DNA from 2 places in the Streptomyces sp. NPDC058145 genome. Region 1 is predicted to be linked to the other one. Evidence: riboswitches for the same ligand, from Rfam matches in the RefSeq annotation. Region 1 holds a riboswitch; the other holds the start of a gene.
The links. Region 1 has a riboswitch for glycine ahead of gcvP (aminomethyl-transferring glycine dehydrogenase). Riboswitches for the same ligand answer to the same signal wherever they lie in the genome.
Positions count from the first base shown of each region.

Region 2: linked by a shared signal. The riboswitch ahead of gcvT (glycine cleavage system aminomethyltransferase GcvT) and the one ahead of gcvP (aminomethyl-transferring glycine dehydrogenase) in region 1 are both predicted to bind glycine.

Region 1 covers NZ_JBHVUH010000003.1:641,024-648,401, reverse strand. The annotation lists gene ACFVVO_RS09910 (MerR family transcriptional regulator) at 1-636, shown strand, start outside; gene ACFVVO_RS09905 (bifunctional nuclease family protein) at 723-1,196, shown strand; gene ACFVVO_RS09900 (MerR family transcriptional regulator) at 1,445-2,128, shown strand; partial or broken gene ACFVVO_RS09895 (DNA polymerase IV) at 2,196-3,754, shown strand; gene ACFVVO_RS09890 (PRC-barrel domain-containing protein) at 3,676-4,047, opposite strand; glycine riboswitch at 4,166-4,260, shown strand; gene gcvP (aminomethyl-transferring glycine dehydrogenase) at 4,435-7,320, shown strand.
Region 2 covers NZ_JBHVUH010000011.1:45,954-53,331, forward strand. The annotation lists gene glyA (serine hydroxymethyltransferase) at 1-1,265, opposite strand, end outside; gene gcvH (glycine cleavage system protein GcvH) at 1,280-1,657, opposite strand; gene gcvT (glycine cleavage system aminomethyltransferase GcvT) at 1,774-2,901, opposite strand; glycine riboswitch at 3,061-3,158, opposite strand; gene ACFVVO_RS24810 (AAA family ATPase) at 3,337-4,014, shown strand; gene ACFVVO_RS24815 (enhanced serine sensitivity protein SseB) at 4,080-4,874, shown strand; gene ACFVVO_RS24820 (enhanced serine sensitivity protein SseB C-terminal domain-containing protein) at 5,089-5,874, shown strand; gene ACFVVO_RS24825 (ABC transporter permease) at 6,224-7,222, shown strand; gene ACFVVO_RS24830 (ABC transporter substrate-binding protein) at 7,262-7,378, shown strand, end outside.

The sequences.
Region 1 (7,378 bases):
CCCGAAGTCACCATCTCCAAGATCCGCTTCCTGGAGTCCGAGGGGCTCATCGAGCCGCGGCGGACTCCGTCGGGATACCGCAAGTTCAGCCCCGGGGACGTCGACCGCCTCGCGCACGTCCTGAGGATGCAGCGGGACCACTACCTGCCGCTCAAGGTGATCCGCGAACACCTGGACGCCATGGAGCGCGGTGAGGCCGTGCAACTGCCGGTGGTGGGGCGCCAACGCACCGGGGAAGAGCCGCCTGAGCCGTCCGAGCGGCCCACGGTCGCCCGGGTCGGGCGGGCCGAGCTGCTGGCGGCGGCGGACATCGGCGAGGACGACCTCGCGGAGTGGCAGTCGTACGGGCTCATCGCTCCGCTGGAGGACGGTGTGTACGACGCGGCGGCCGTCACCGTGGCCTCGCTCGTCGCCGAGCTGGGCCGGTTCGGGATCGAGCCGCGCCATCTGCGGGCGATGAAGGCCGCCGCCGACCGGGAGGCGGGCCTGGTGGACCAGGTCGTGGCCCCTCTGAAGCGCCACCGCAACCCCCAGACCAGGGCTCACGCCGAGGCCCGGGCGAAGGAGCTGGCGGCGCTCACGATGCGGCTGCACGCGGCGCTGGTGCAGACCGCTCTCGGCGTGCGTCTGCCCTGAACGGCGGGATGTCCCGGGCGGCCGGATCGGGCACCTGTTCCCGGCCCGACTACCCAAAGGTCCCGAGCACGGCCTAGGGTTGCTGTGTGAACGAGCTCGATGTCGTAGGTGTCCGGGTCGAAATGCCCTCCAACCAACCGATCGTGCTCCTGCGCGAAGTGGGGGGCGACCGCTACCTCCCCATCTGGATCGGGCCGGGGGAGGCGACGGCGATCGCTTTCGCCCAGCAGGGCATGGCCCCCGCGCGACCGCTGACCCACGACCTGTTCAAGGACGTGCTGGAGGCCGTCGGCCAGGAGCTGACCGAAGTACGCATCACGGATCTGCGTGAGGGCGTCTTCTACGCGGAGCTGGTCTTCGCCAGCGGGGTCGAGGTGAGCGCCCGTCCCTCCGACGCCATAGCGCTGGCCCTGCGTACCGGGACGCCGATCTACGGCAGCGACACGGTGCTGGACGACGCGGGCATCGCGATCCCGGACGAGCAGGAGGACGAGGTGGAGAAGTTCCGCGAGTTCCTCGACCAGATCTCGCCGGAGGACTTCGGCACCAGCAGCCAGTGAGGTGCAGCGGCTCGGCGACCCGGAGGCGGTGACCTGCGGGCCGCTTCCCGGCGTCGTGGCAATTGCCACCGGCCATCCAGAGCGTCACGCGGCCCTCCGCGAGAGCATTCGGCTAGCCTTTCCCCGCGGTGGGGCACGAGAAACCACTCTTAGGGTGATTATCACCCGGCGTGGCGAGTGTGGCGATCGTTGACGCACCCCTGGTGACTGCCTACCGTCGAGAAGGCAGTTCAAGGACGGAGGTCGGCGTGAGAACGAGCGGCGACGGTACGGCTGGGGGTGCCCCCGGACGCGGTTTCGGGGAGAGCGGTCCGTACCCTCCCCCGGGTTCCCAGCCGCGTTCCAGCGGGCAGTACGCATATCCCGGCGGCGCGGTCGACCACGCCCCACAGCGGCCGACGGCGGTGCCGAACGGCGAAGGGGTGGCGTCCATGGCGTCCGAGGAGATCGGCTACCGGGGGCCCACGGCCTGCGCGGCCGCCGGCATCACCTACCGGCAACTGGACTACTGGGCCCGCACCGGCCTGGTGGAGCCGAGCGTTCGGCCCGCCTACGGGTCGGGCACCCAGCGCCTCTACAGCTTCCGGGACGTGGTCGTCCTCAAGATCGTCAAGCGGTTCCTGGACACCGGGGTCTCGCTGCAGAACATCCGCACGGCCGTGCAGCACCTCCGAGAACGCGGTTTCCAGGACCTGGGGCGCATGACCCTCATGAGCGACGGCGCCACGGTGTACGAGTGCACCTCGCCGGACGAAGTGCACGCCCTGCTCCAGGGCGGCCAGGGCATCTTCGGGATCGCGGTCGGCGTGGTCTGGCGGGACGTGGAGAGCGCGCTCTCCCAGCTGCACGGCGAGCGTGTCGACACGGGGGAGACCCTGGTCGGGCACAACCCGGCGGACGAGCTGGCGCGGCGGCGCAACCGGGCCGTCTGAGTACGGCCCACCGAGCCCCACGGGCCGTGCGCCCGCGTTGTCAGTGGTGTGGTGCAGCATCGGAGATGTGAGAAACGCGCCCACGATCCTGCATCTCGACATGGATGCCTTCTACGCCTCGGTGGAGCAGGCATCCAAGCCGAGCCTGCGGGGCAAGGCCGTGATCGTGGGCGGACTCGGACCGCGCGGCGTGGTGGCCACCGCGTCCTACGAGGCGCGGGTGTTCGGGGTGCACTCGGCGATGCCGATGGCCCAGGCGCGCCGGCTGGCACCCAACGCCGCGTACCTGGTGCCGCGCTTCAGTCTCTACCGGTCTGTGAGCGAGCAGGTGATGGCGCTGCTGCGGGAGCTGTCGCCGCTGGTGGAGCCGCTGAGCCTGGACGAGGCGTTCGTCGACCTCGAGGTCCGGGAGGCGGCCTGGGACGCGGACTCGGCGCGCCGCGTGGGGACGAGGCTGCGCACCGAGATACGGGCGGTCACCGGGCTCACGGGGTCGGTGGGGCTCGCCGCCTCCAAGATGCTCGCGAAGATCGCCTCGGAGGAGGCCAAACCGGACGGACTCGTCCTCGTGGAACCCGGCACCGAGCGGGCGCTGCTCGGGCCGATGCCGGTGCGGACCCTGCCCGGGGTGGGGCCGGCGACCGGGGACCATCTGCGGCGGGCCGGGATCACCACGGTCGAGGAGCTGGCCGAGGCCGGCGAGGACGAACTCGTGCGGCTGCTCGGCAAGGCGCACGGGCACGCGTTGTACGCGATGGCGCTGGCGCGCGACGACCGGCCCGTGGTCGCCGAGCGGGAGACCAAGTCGGTTTCCGTCGAGGACACCTACGACGTGGACATCCACGACCGGCTGCGGGTCGGTATCGAGGTGCGGCGGCTCGCCGACCGGTGCGTGCGGCGACTGCGCGAGGCCGGGCTGTCGGGGCGGACCATCGTGCTGAAGGTCCGCCGGTACGACTTCTCGACGCTGACCCGGTCCGAGACGCTCAGAGGGCCCACGGACGACCCCGCGGTGATCCGGGAGGCGGCCGAGCGGCTGCTGGACCCCGTGGACACCACGGGCGGGGTGCGGCTGCTCGGTGTGGGTGTCACCGGGCTCGCCGACTACACCCAGGAGGACCTGTTCGCCCAGGCGGCGCAGCCCTCGCGGGCGGCGCAGGCGCCGGAGGAGCCCGTGGCCGAGAGGGTGCGGGAGCGGCCGGAGCCCGTCGAGCGGCAGTGGCGTGCCGGGCAGGACGTGCGGCACGCCGCGTGGGGCCACGGCTGGGTGCAGGGCAGTGGCCTGGGCCGGGTGACGGTGCGCTTCGAGACGCCTCAGTCGGAGCCGGGGCGGGTGCGGACGTTCGGCGTGGAGGATCCCGCGCTGGAGCCGGCGGATCCGCTGCCGCTGGTACTGGGCAGGGATCCGCTGCCGCGGGTGCCGGACGCCGGTCCGCCGCCGCGCCTGTCGGGTGCTGTCGACGCCGATCCGTAGCGGGTGCCCGTGGTCCGCCGGATGCGGGCTTCGTCGTGGTCGCGCGCGGTTCTCCGCGCCCCGCGGTGCGGGCTCAGGGCTCCTCGGTGCCCGCCAGCTTGCCGAAGTCGTGGTCCGCCAGCGGGGAGGGCGCCGCCACGTCCAGCCCGTAGTGGTGGTAGAGCTGGAGTTCCTGTTCGGGGGAGAGGTGGCGGCCCACGCCGAAGTCGGGTGCGTCCTTGATGAGCGCACGGTCGAAGGGAACCTGCAGGGCGCCCTCGACGATCTCGCTGGGCTCAAGGGGGACGAAGGCGTCCCGGGAGAACAGACCGGTGCGTATGGCGGCCCACTCCGGCACACCCGTGGCGTCGTCGAGGTACACCTCGTCGATGGTGCCGATCTTGGTGCCGGTGCGGTCGAACGCCTTGCGGCCGATCAGGTTGCGCGGATCGATGTCGGTCTGCACGGTCCCTCTCCCTCCACTGGTCGCAACTCATCCGTAAGCACTACGAAAGAGCACAATCAGGGAGGCGGCCACTCGAAGGCCCGGGCGTTGACCTCGCTGGTAGGCTGACAGCGGCTGCTGACCCCGTGCGGGAGAGTCCTCCGACCACCTCGGAGGCGCCGAAGGAGCAAATCCTCCCCGGAATCTCTCAGGCTCACGTACCGCACGGACGAGGTCACTCTGGAAAGCAGGGCGGATGTCGACGGCGTCCGCCCTCACCGACGGTGAAAGCCGGCGCCCTCGGGCCGCCGGTGAAGCTCTCAGGTCGAGATGACAGAGGGGGAGGCCGTCGGGGTATCCGTACCGGGGTGCCCCTCGAAGGTCGTGTCAGACCAGGAGGCCTCCGCAATGACCGCCTATCGCACCCCGCTCTCCGAGCTCGAAGCGGGCATCCCCTTCGAGCAGCGCCACATCGGGCCCGACCAGGAGGCGCGGGCCAAGATGCTCGCGCACGTCGGCTACGGCTCGCTCGACGAGCTCACCGCCGCCGCGGTCCCGGATGTGATCAAGAACGCCGACGCCCTGGACCTGCCGGGTGCCCGCACCGAGGCCGAGGTGCTCGCCGAGCTGCGCTCGCTCGCCGACCGCAACCAGGTCCTCGGCTCCATGATCGGCCTTGGCTACTACGGCACCTTCACCCCGCCGGTCGTGCTGCGCAACGTCATGGAGAACCCGGCCTGGTACACGGCCTACACGCCGTACCAGCCGGAGATCTCCCAGGGCCGGCTCGAGGCCCTGCTGAACTTCCAGACCATGGTCGCCGAGCTGACCGGGCTGCCGACGTCCGGCGCCTCCCTCCTCGACGAGGGCACGGCCGCCGCCGAGGCCATGGCGCTGTCCCGGCGCATGGGCAGGAACAAGAAGGGCCTGTTCCTGGTCGACGCGGACGCCCTGCCGCAGACCGTCGCCGTCATCGAGACGCGCGCCGAACCGACCGGCGTCGAGGTCGTCGTCGCCGACCTCTCCGACGGCATCCCGGCGGAGATCGCCGAGCGCGAGATCAACGGCGTGCTGGTCCAGTACCCGGGCGCCTCGGGTGCCGTCCGCGACATCAAGCCGGTCATCGACCAGGCGCACGAGCTGGGCGCCCTCGTCACCGTCGCCGCCGACCTGCTCGCGCTCACCCTGCTGACCTCGCCGGGCGAGCTGGGCGCGGACATCGCCGTCGGCACGACCCAGCGCTTCGGCGTGCCGATGGGCTTCGGCGGGCCGCACGCGGGCTACATGGCGGTGCACGAGAAGTTCGCGCGCAGCCTGCCCGGCCGTCTCGTCGGCGTGTCCGTCGACGCCGACGGGCACAAGGCCTACCGCCTGGCGCTGCAGACCCGTGAGCAGCACATCCGCCGCGAGAAGGCGACCAGCAACATCTGCACCGCCCAGGTGCTGCTCGCCGTGATGGCCGGCATGTACGCCGTCTACCACGGCCCCGAGGGACTGCGGACCATCGCCCGCCGCACCCACCGTTACGCCACGATCCTCGCCGAGGGACTGAAGGCGGGCGGCGTCGAGATCGTGCACGGCGCCTACTTCGACACCCTCACCGCGCGCGTGCCCGGCAGGGCCGCCGAGGTCGCGGCCGCCGCCCGGGACAACGGCGTCAACCTGCGTCTCGTCGATGCCGACCTCCTCTCCCTGGCCTGTGACGAGACCACCAACCGGGCTCAGGTGGCGGCCGTCTTCACCGCCTTCGGCGTCGAGGGCGACATCGAGGCGCTGGACGCGGCGGCCGGCGAGGCCCTGCCCGAGGCCCTGCTGCGCACCGACGACTACCTCACTCACCCGGTCTTCCACGAGCACCGCTCCGAGACCGCGATGCTGCGCTACCTGCGCCGGCTCGCCGACCGGGACTACGCGCTCGACCGCGGCATGATCCCGCTGGGCTCCTGCACCATGAAGCTCAACGCGACCACCGAGATGGAGCCGGTCACCTGGCCCGAGTTCGGCCAGCTGCACCCCTTCGTGCCCGCCGAGCAGGCCGAGGGCTACCTCACGCTCATCCGCGAGCTGGAGGAACGTCTCGCCGAGGTCACCGGCTACGACAAGGTCTCGCTCCAGCCGAACGCCGGTTCGCAGGGCGAGCTGGCGGGTCTGCTGGCCGTGCGCGGCTACCACCGCGCCAACGGTGACGAGCAGCGCACCGTCTGCCTCATCCCCTCCTCCGCGCACGGCACCAACGCGGCCAGCGCCGTGATGGCCGGCATGAAGGTCGTCGTCGTCAAGACCGCCGAGGACGGCGAGATCGATGTCGCCGACCTGCGGGCGAAGATCGAGCAGTACCGCGACGAGCTGTCCGTACTGATGATCACCTACCCGTCGACGCACGGTGTGTTCGAGGAGCACGTCGCCGACATCTGCGCCCAGGTCCACGAGGCCGGCGGCCAGGTGTACGTCGACGGCGCCAACCTCAACGCGCTGGTCGGCCTCGCCAAGCCCGGTCACTTCGGCGGCGACGTCTCGCACCTGAATCTGCACAAGACCTTCTGCATCCCGCACGGCGGCGGCGGTCCCGGCGTCGGCCCGGTGGGCGTCCGGTCGCACCTGGCGCCGTACCTGCCGAACCACCCGCTGCAGCCGGCGGCCGGCCCCGAGACCGGCGTGGGCCCGATCTCCGCCGCGCCGTGGGGCAGCGCCGGCATCCTGCCGATCTCGTGGGCGTACGTCCGCCTGATGGGCGGCGAGGGGCTCAAGCGCGCCACCCAGGTCGCCGTGCTCTCCGCCAACTACGTCGCCAAGCGCCTCGAGCCGCACTTCCCGGTGCTCTACAACGGTCCCGGCGGCCTGGTGGCGCACGAGTGCATCATCGACCTGCGCCCGCTGACCAAGGCGACCGGCGTGAGCGTGGACGACGTCGCCAAGCGGCTCATCGACTACGGCTTCCACGCGCCGACCATGTCCTTCCCGGTGGCCGGCACGCTGATGATCGAGCCGACCGAGTCCGAGGACCTCGCGGAGCTGGACCGGTTCTGCGAGGCGATGATCGCCATCCGCGCGGAGATCGAGAAGGTCGGCTCCGGCGCATGGCCGGCGGAGGACAACCCGCTGCGCAACGCGCCGCACACCGCGCGGGCGCTCGGCGCGGACTGGGACCACGCCTACAGCCGCGAGGAGGCCGTCTTCCCGGGCGGTGTCGCGGTCGCGGACAAGTACTGGCCGCCGGTGCGCCGCATCGACCAGGCCTTCGGCGACCGCAACCTGGTGTGCTCCTGCCCGCCGCTGGACGCGTACGAGGACTGAGCGAGCCGTACGTGTGAGCCCCGCCCGTGGTACGGGCGGGGCTCCCGCGTTTCCGCGT
Region 2 (7,378 bases), on a different contig from region 1:
CCCGGGTACAGCGGGTGCTTGTCGGCCAGGGCCTTCACCCGGGCCTTCAGGCTCTCCACGGCGGCGCCCTCGAAGGGGGCGGGCGCCTTCAGGGCCTCGGCGATCACGTCCGCGACGTCGGCGAAGTCCTCGGCCGTGAAGCCTCGGGTCGCCAGGGCAGGCGTACCGATGCGCAGACCCGAGGTCACCATCGGGGGACGCGGGTCGTTCGGGACGGCGTTGCGGTTGACCGTGATACCGACCTCGTGGAGGCGGTCCTCGGCCTGCTGCCCGTCCAGCTCGGACTCGCGCAGGTCCACCAGGATCAGGTGCACGTCCGTACCGCCGGACAGCACGTTGACCCCGGCCTCGCGGGCGTCGGCGGCGGTCAGCCGCTCGGCGAGGATGCGGGCACCCTCCACCGTACGGTGCTGGCGCTCCTTGAACTCCTCCGAGGCGGCGACCTTGAAGGAGACCGCCTTGGCCGCGATCACGTGCTCCAGGGGACCGCCCTGGAAGCCCGGGAAGACGGACGAGTTCAGCTTCTTCGCGAAGGCCTTCTTCGCCAGGATGACGCCGCCGCGCGGGCCGCCGAGGGTCTTGTGGGTCGTGGAGGTGACCACGTCCGCGTACTCGACCGGGTTCGGGTGCAGACCCGCCGCGACCAGGCCCGCGAAGTGCGCCATGTCGACCCACAGGTACGCCTCGACCTCGTCGGCGATCCGGCGGAACTCGGCGAAGTCGAGCTGACGCGGGTACGCCGACCAGCCGGCGATGATCACCTTCGGGCGGTGCTCCTTGGCCAGCCGCTCGACCTCGGCCATGTCGACCAGGCCGGCGTCGTCGACGTGGTAGGCGACCACGTTGAACTGCTTGCCGGAGAAGTTCAGCCGCATCCCGTGCGTGAGGTGGCCGCCGTGCGCCAGGTCCAGGCCGAGGATGGTGTCCCCGGGCTGGGCGAGGGCGAACAGCGCCGCCTGGTTCGCGGAGGCGCCGGAGTGGGGCTGGACGTTGGCGTACTCGGCGCCGAACAGCTCCTTGATCCGGTCGATCGCGATCTGCTCGGCGACGTCGACGTGCTCGCAGCCGCCGTAGTAGCGGCGGCCCGGGTAGCCCTCCGCGTACTTGTTGGTCAGCACCGAGCCCTGGGCCTCCATCACCGCGAGCGGCGCGAAGTTCTCCGAGGCGATCATCTCCAGCGTCGACTGCTGGCGGTTCAGCTCGGCGTCGACCGCGGCGGCGATCTCCGGGTCCAGTTCGTGCAGGGACGTGTTCAGGACAGTCATACGGCTACGACTCCTCAGCCGGCGTTCTGGGCGGTGTACTCGTCGGCGGAGAGCAGGTCGGCCGGCTCCTCGGTGACGCGTACCTTGAACAGCCAGCCGCCCTCGAAGGGGGCCGAGTTCACCAGCGACGGGTCGTTGACGACGTCCTCGTTGACCTCGGTGATCTCACCGGTGACCGGCGAGTAGAGGTCCGAGACCGACTTGGTCGACTCCAGCTCGCCGCAGGTCTCACCCGCGGACACCGTGGCACCGACCTCGGGGAGCTGGGCGTAGACCACGTCGCCGAGCGCGTTGGCCGCGAACTCGGTGATGCCGACCGTCGAGACGCCGTCCTCGGCGGCCGACAGCCACTCGTGCTCCTTGCTGTAGCGCAGCTGCTGGGGGTTGCTCATGGCCTGAATTCTCCTGTACGCGCGGGAGTGCTGATGAATGGGGGACTGCTGGGCCTGCTGCTGAGCAGCGGGGATGTGCGCAGGGTCATGCCCGGTGGACGGACCGCGCTCAGTGTCTACTTCTGGCGCTTGTAGAAGGGGAGCGCCACGACCTCGTACGGCTCGTGGCTGCCCCGGATGTCCACGCCGACACCCTCGGCGCCCGGCGCCGCGTGCGCCGCGTCGACGTACGCCATCGCGATCGGCTTGCCCAGGGTGGGGGAGGGGGCGCCGGAGGTGACCTCGCCGATCACCGTGCCGCCCGCGACGACGGCGAACCCGGCGCGCGGCACCCGGCGGCCCTCGGCGACCAGGCCGACGAGCTTGCGCGGCGGGTTCTGCTCGGCACGGGCGGCGGCCTCGGTGAGCGCCTCGCGGCCCACGAAGTCGCCCTCCTTCTCGAACTTCACCACCCGGCCGAGCCCGGCGTCGAAGGGGGTCAGGGAGGTGGTCAGCTCGTGCCCGTACAGCGGCATGCCCGCCTCGAGGCGCAGGGTGTCCCGGCAGGACAGTCCGCACGGCACCAGGCCGGCGCCCTCGCCCGCCTTGGTCAGCGCCTGCCACAGCTCCACCGCGTGCTCCGGCTTCACGAACAGCTCGAAGCCGTCCTCGCCGGTGTAGCCCGTGCGCGCGATCAGGGCGGGCACGCCGGCGACGGTGCCGGGCAGGCCCGCGTAGTACTTCAGGCCGTCCAGGTCGGCGTCGGTCAGCGACTTCAGGATGCCGGGGGACTCGGGGCCCTGGACCGCGAGCAGCGCGTAGGCGTCCCGGTCGTCGCGCACCTCGGCGTCGAAGCCCTCGGCACGCTCGGTCAGCGCGTCCAGCACCACCTGGGCGTTGGAGGCGTTGGCGACGACCATGTACTCGTGTTCGGCCAGCCGGTAGACGATCAGGTCGTCCAGGATGCCGCCGTCGGCCTGGCAGATCATGGTGTAGCGGGCTCGGCCGACGCCGACGGAGGCGATGTTGCCCACCAGGGCGTAGTTCAGCAGGTCGGCCGCCTGCGGCCCGGTCACGGTGATCTCGCCCATGTGGGAGAGGTCGAAGAGACCGGCCTTGGTCCGCACCGCGAGATGCTCGTCGCGCTCGGATCCGTAACGCAGCGGCATGTCCCAGCCGGCGAAGTCGGTCATCGTCGCACCGAGCGAGCGATGCAGGGCATCGAGCGCGGTACGGCGCGGTCCAGTGGGTTCGGTACTGCTCATCGGTCGGTCGTCTCCCAGGGTGCAGGTATGACAGGCGAGGAACGTTCCTCCCCATCTGTCATCGGAACCTGAGAGGTTCGCCATGATCCTCGCGAGGAGTGGTCACGGCTTGCACCTTGGGTGGAGCCACTGTCGCAGCGGCCCGCTTTTCAGATGTGCCTCGCCCGCGCGGTAACGGGGCCTGAGAGATTCAAGGGAGGGACTTGCTCCTTCGGCGTCCCAGCGGAGCTGGCTGGGAACTCTCCCGCGCGGATTCAAGCGGCCGGTATGCAGTTGGCGCGCACATCATTGCACGCCGCGCCCCGCCCCGTCAGGGCCCGCATCTGTAACCGAGCTGTGGCAGTACGCGCACCCAACCGCTGGACCGACGCATTACCTTCTCTTTACATTCAATGGGCAAAGGGTCTCCGAGCCCACAAGGGGAGGACGATGACGGTGAACAGGACCACTGCCTACGCCGCCACCACCGGTCTCGCGGTGCCGAAGCCGCCCTCCGCCCCGGCCCGCGAGCGCTGCGCCGAGCGTCCCGCCCCGGTCGTCCGCGACCTGCGCGAGCGCGCCGGGCGCAGCCCGCACGACCTGCTCTTCGGACCCCACGACCTGGTGGTGATCACCGGGCTGCCCGGCAGCGGCAAGTCCACCCTGATGCACCGCGCGGTCCCCGGCCACCGCGTCGACTCCCAGGACACCCGCGACCGCTGGGACGCCCGCGCGCCCCGCTTCCTCCCTTACGCGCTCTACCGCCCCCTGGTCCGGCTCTCCCACTACGCCGGACTGCGCCGCGCCCTCGGCACCGGCGAGGGAGTCGTCGTGCACGACTGCGGTACCCAGGCATGGGTGCGCGGGTGGCTGGCCCGCGCGGCCCGGCGCCGCGGCGGCACCCTGCACCTGCTCCTGCTCGACGTCACCGTGGAGACCTCCCGCGCGGGCCAGCGCGAGCGCGGCCGCGGTGTCTCCCGCTACGCCTTCCGCCGCCACCGCCGGACGGCGGCCCGTCTGCTGCGCGCGGTGGAGCGCGGAGAACTGCCCGCCGGCTGCGGCTCGGCGGTGCTGCTGGACCGGGACGCCGCGGACGTGCTGCGCCGCATCGGCTTCGCCGGCCGATCCGGCTGAGCGTTGTCACGGCCACCCGCTAGCCTTTCGGACCACAGCAGTGGTTCCCAGCAGGCGGCAGGCAGATGGACTTCTCGGCGGCGGACCTTCCCGCGGACTTTCCGGCACAGACGCACCCCCACCCGCACGGCGGTTGGCCCGGCAACGAACTGGAGGAGGTGCTCTCGGCCTCCCTCGGCATACCCGGCGCGGGCGGCCGGATCGCCGAGGTACTGGGCCGCAGCCTGCTGTGGATCCCGCTGCCCAACGGCGGCGGCCCGCACAGCGGCCCGCTGGACCTGCCCACGATGGAGATCGAGGGCCAGGTGTACGTCCCGGTCTTCAGCTCCGAGGAACAGCTCCGCCTGGCCGCCGGCTCCCACATGTCGTACACGGTCGCCCCGGCGGTGGAGTTCGCCCGGGGTCTGCCCCCGCAGGCGGGCATCCTCGTGAACCCCGACGGAGTGGTCGGCCTGCCGCTGCCGCCCGAGGCGGTGGCCGAACTCTGCCGCACCGGCCACACCCCGCTGGACGGCCCGGCCACCGGTGGCCGGGTCCGTCTCTTCGAGCCGGACTGGCAGGACGACCCGGTCGACTTCCTCTCCGCCGCCTCCGCCGAGTTCGCCGGCACCGGTGTGGTGGTCACAGCCCGCCGCTGCCTCGCCTCCGTGGAGACGGCCGACCCGGTGATGTTCGTGGGCGTGGAACTCTCCCAGTGGGAGGACGACCTGCGGGCCCTTCCCCTGGAGGCCCTCGGCCGGGCCCTGGGCAGAGCCCCGGTCAAATGGCAGGTCAACCTCGTCCTCCTGGACGTCACGGACGACCCGGTAGCCACCTGGCTCAAATCCAACGTCCGACCCTTCTTCCAGTACGGCCACTGACCGGCGGGCTCGGGGACGGCCGACCTGACGGGCGCGGGGCCGTGCCGGTCAGCGCTCCGCCGCGGGGCGCGATCACCCCGCACGCACCCGCTCCCGCGCACGAACACAGGGCCCCGGGCCAACGGGCGCTTAAGCTGTCCCCAAACGCGGGGCACTGATAGAAGAAGGGCCGGTACGACAGGTGAGCGCGAGCCACAGCGGCAGCGTCGAGCACATGCTGCGCCAGGTCACCCCCGGCCGCTACGACGCCTACGAGGCACTGCTGCGCGCCCTCGCCACCCCCTCCTCCGGCCAGATCTGGATGCTGCTGTGGCACGGCCAGGCCGGCTCCCCGGACGCCCAGTACGGAAACATGGAGGTCGGCGGCTTCGGCTACGCCCCCTGTGTGACCTCCGCGCAGGAACTCTCGGCGAGTGGCTGGAACCGCTCCTACGAGGTGGTCGACGGGCTCGACGTGGCCCGCACCCTCTACCCCGACCACTACGGCCTCTGGCTCAACCCACACGCCCCGGGCGGCGGCGTCGGCATCCCCTGGCTGGACCTGCGCCGCATCGCCACCGGCCTGGACCGCCAGCCCGCCGGCCCCCTGCGGCTGTCGGAACCCGGCATCGACATCGCGCAGTTCTACGCCCTGCTCGTGCAGAACGCCCACCGCACCCCGGCCCTGCGCACGCTGCGCCGCGCCTGGGTGCAGCCCGCGCTCGGCGCGCCGTACCTCGCCATCGGCCTGGACGTGTACGACACCTCGCCCGCCGCCGTCGACTCGGTGCGCGCGATGATGCAGCAGTCCGTCGGCGCGGTGCCGGAGGGGCTGCCGGTGTCGACGGTCGCGATGACCGACGAATACGACCCGGTCGCGCTGTGGATGCGGGCCAACGCCCGCCCGTTCTACGACCGCGACGCGCACGCGGCCGTTCCCCAGCCGCAGCCGCAGGGCTCGCCGCAGCCCCAGGCGCCGGCCCCCGGTTACGGCTACCCGCCGGTCCACGGGGGCTACTGAACAACCGGGCCGGGTGGTCCGTCACTTGGACGGTGGTGGAGAATTCGTGTGCGAGACGGACTTCTCCGCGCGTAGAAGAGCGGTGATTCGCCCGATTAGGGCGGAAGTGCCGCTATGCCCCAAGTGTCCCTCGTCCGGTGGGCGTTACCCCGTGATCGGATAACGGAATCCCCTGGACTGCATCACGGTTGCGCATACTTTCCCCGTCAGCTCTGGCGGGTGATCGCAAAGAAGCTGAAGACTCGCGATTCAGACGCGAGGTCGAACCTCGCGATCGAGGCAAGTCGACAAAGCCGCAAACCGCGGCAGGCGCAGGCCGGTCACCACCGGCGAGAGGGGTCGGGTCACTGTGACCGCACCGATCGAGACCACCGGAGCTGCAGCCGAGGCACAGCCGGAAGCTGTGCTCGAGGGTGCCGGTAAGGGGCGGATCGAGGGTCGTTCCCTTGGACAGATCGCCTGGTCGAGATTCAAGAGGGACAAGGTCGCCGTGGCGGGTGCCGTCATCGTCGTCCTGCTCATCGCGCTGGCCATCCTCTCCCGCCCCCTGCAGGCCCTGTTCGGACTCGACCCCAACGCCTTCCACCAGGACCTGATCACCCCCGACACCTCGCTGCCCAAGGGCAGTTGGGGCGGCATGAGCATGGACCACCCGCTCGGTGTGGACCCGAAGTTCGGCCGGGACATCGCCACCCGCGTCCTGGAGGGCTCCTGGGTGTCGCTGGTGGTCGCCTTCGGCGCCACGATCCTGTCCAACGTGATCGGCGCCATCATGGGTGTCATCGCGGGCTACTACGGCGGCCGGGTGGACAACATCATCAGCCGCCTGATGGACACCTTCCTCGCCTTCCCCCTCCTGCTGTTCGCCATCGCGATCTCCGCCACGCTCCAGGGCGGCGCGTTCGGCCTCAACGGGCTCCCGCTCCACCTGAGCGTGCTCATCTTCGTCATCGGCTTCTTCAACTGGCCCTACCTGGGCCGGATCGTGCGCGGCCAGACCCTCGCCCTGCGTGAGCGCGAGTTCGTGGACGCCTCCCGCGGCATGGGTGCCAAGGGCCCGTACATCCTGTTCCGGGAGCTGATGCCCAACCTGGTCGGCCCGATCATCGTCTACTCGACGCTGCTCATCCCGACCAACATCCTCTTCGAGGCGTCCCTGAGCTTCCTCGGTGTCGGCATCCAGCCCCCGCAGGCCTCCTGGGGCGGCATGCTCCGCGAAGCGGTCACCTACTACCAGGTCGATCCCCAGTACATGATCGTCCCCGGTCTCGCCATCTTCGTGACCGTCCTGGCGTTCAATCTGCTGGGCGACGGTCTCCGCGACGCTCTCGACCCGCGCAGCCGCTGACGCCCTGCCACCACCCGAGAGCCCGAAAAGTTTCCGACAATGGAGGGGAAAGCACCCATCATGCGAAGGTCAGCGCTGGCCGCTATCGCGGCCATCGGCTCCGCCAGCCTGCTCGTTGCAGGTTGCAGCAAGGCCGATGACAAGAAGGACAACAAC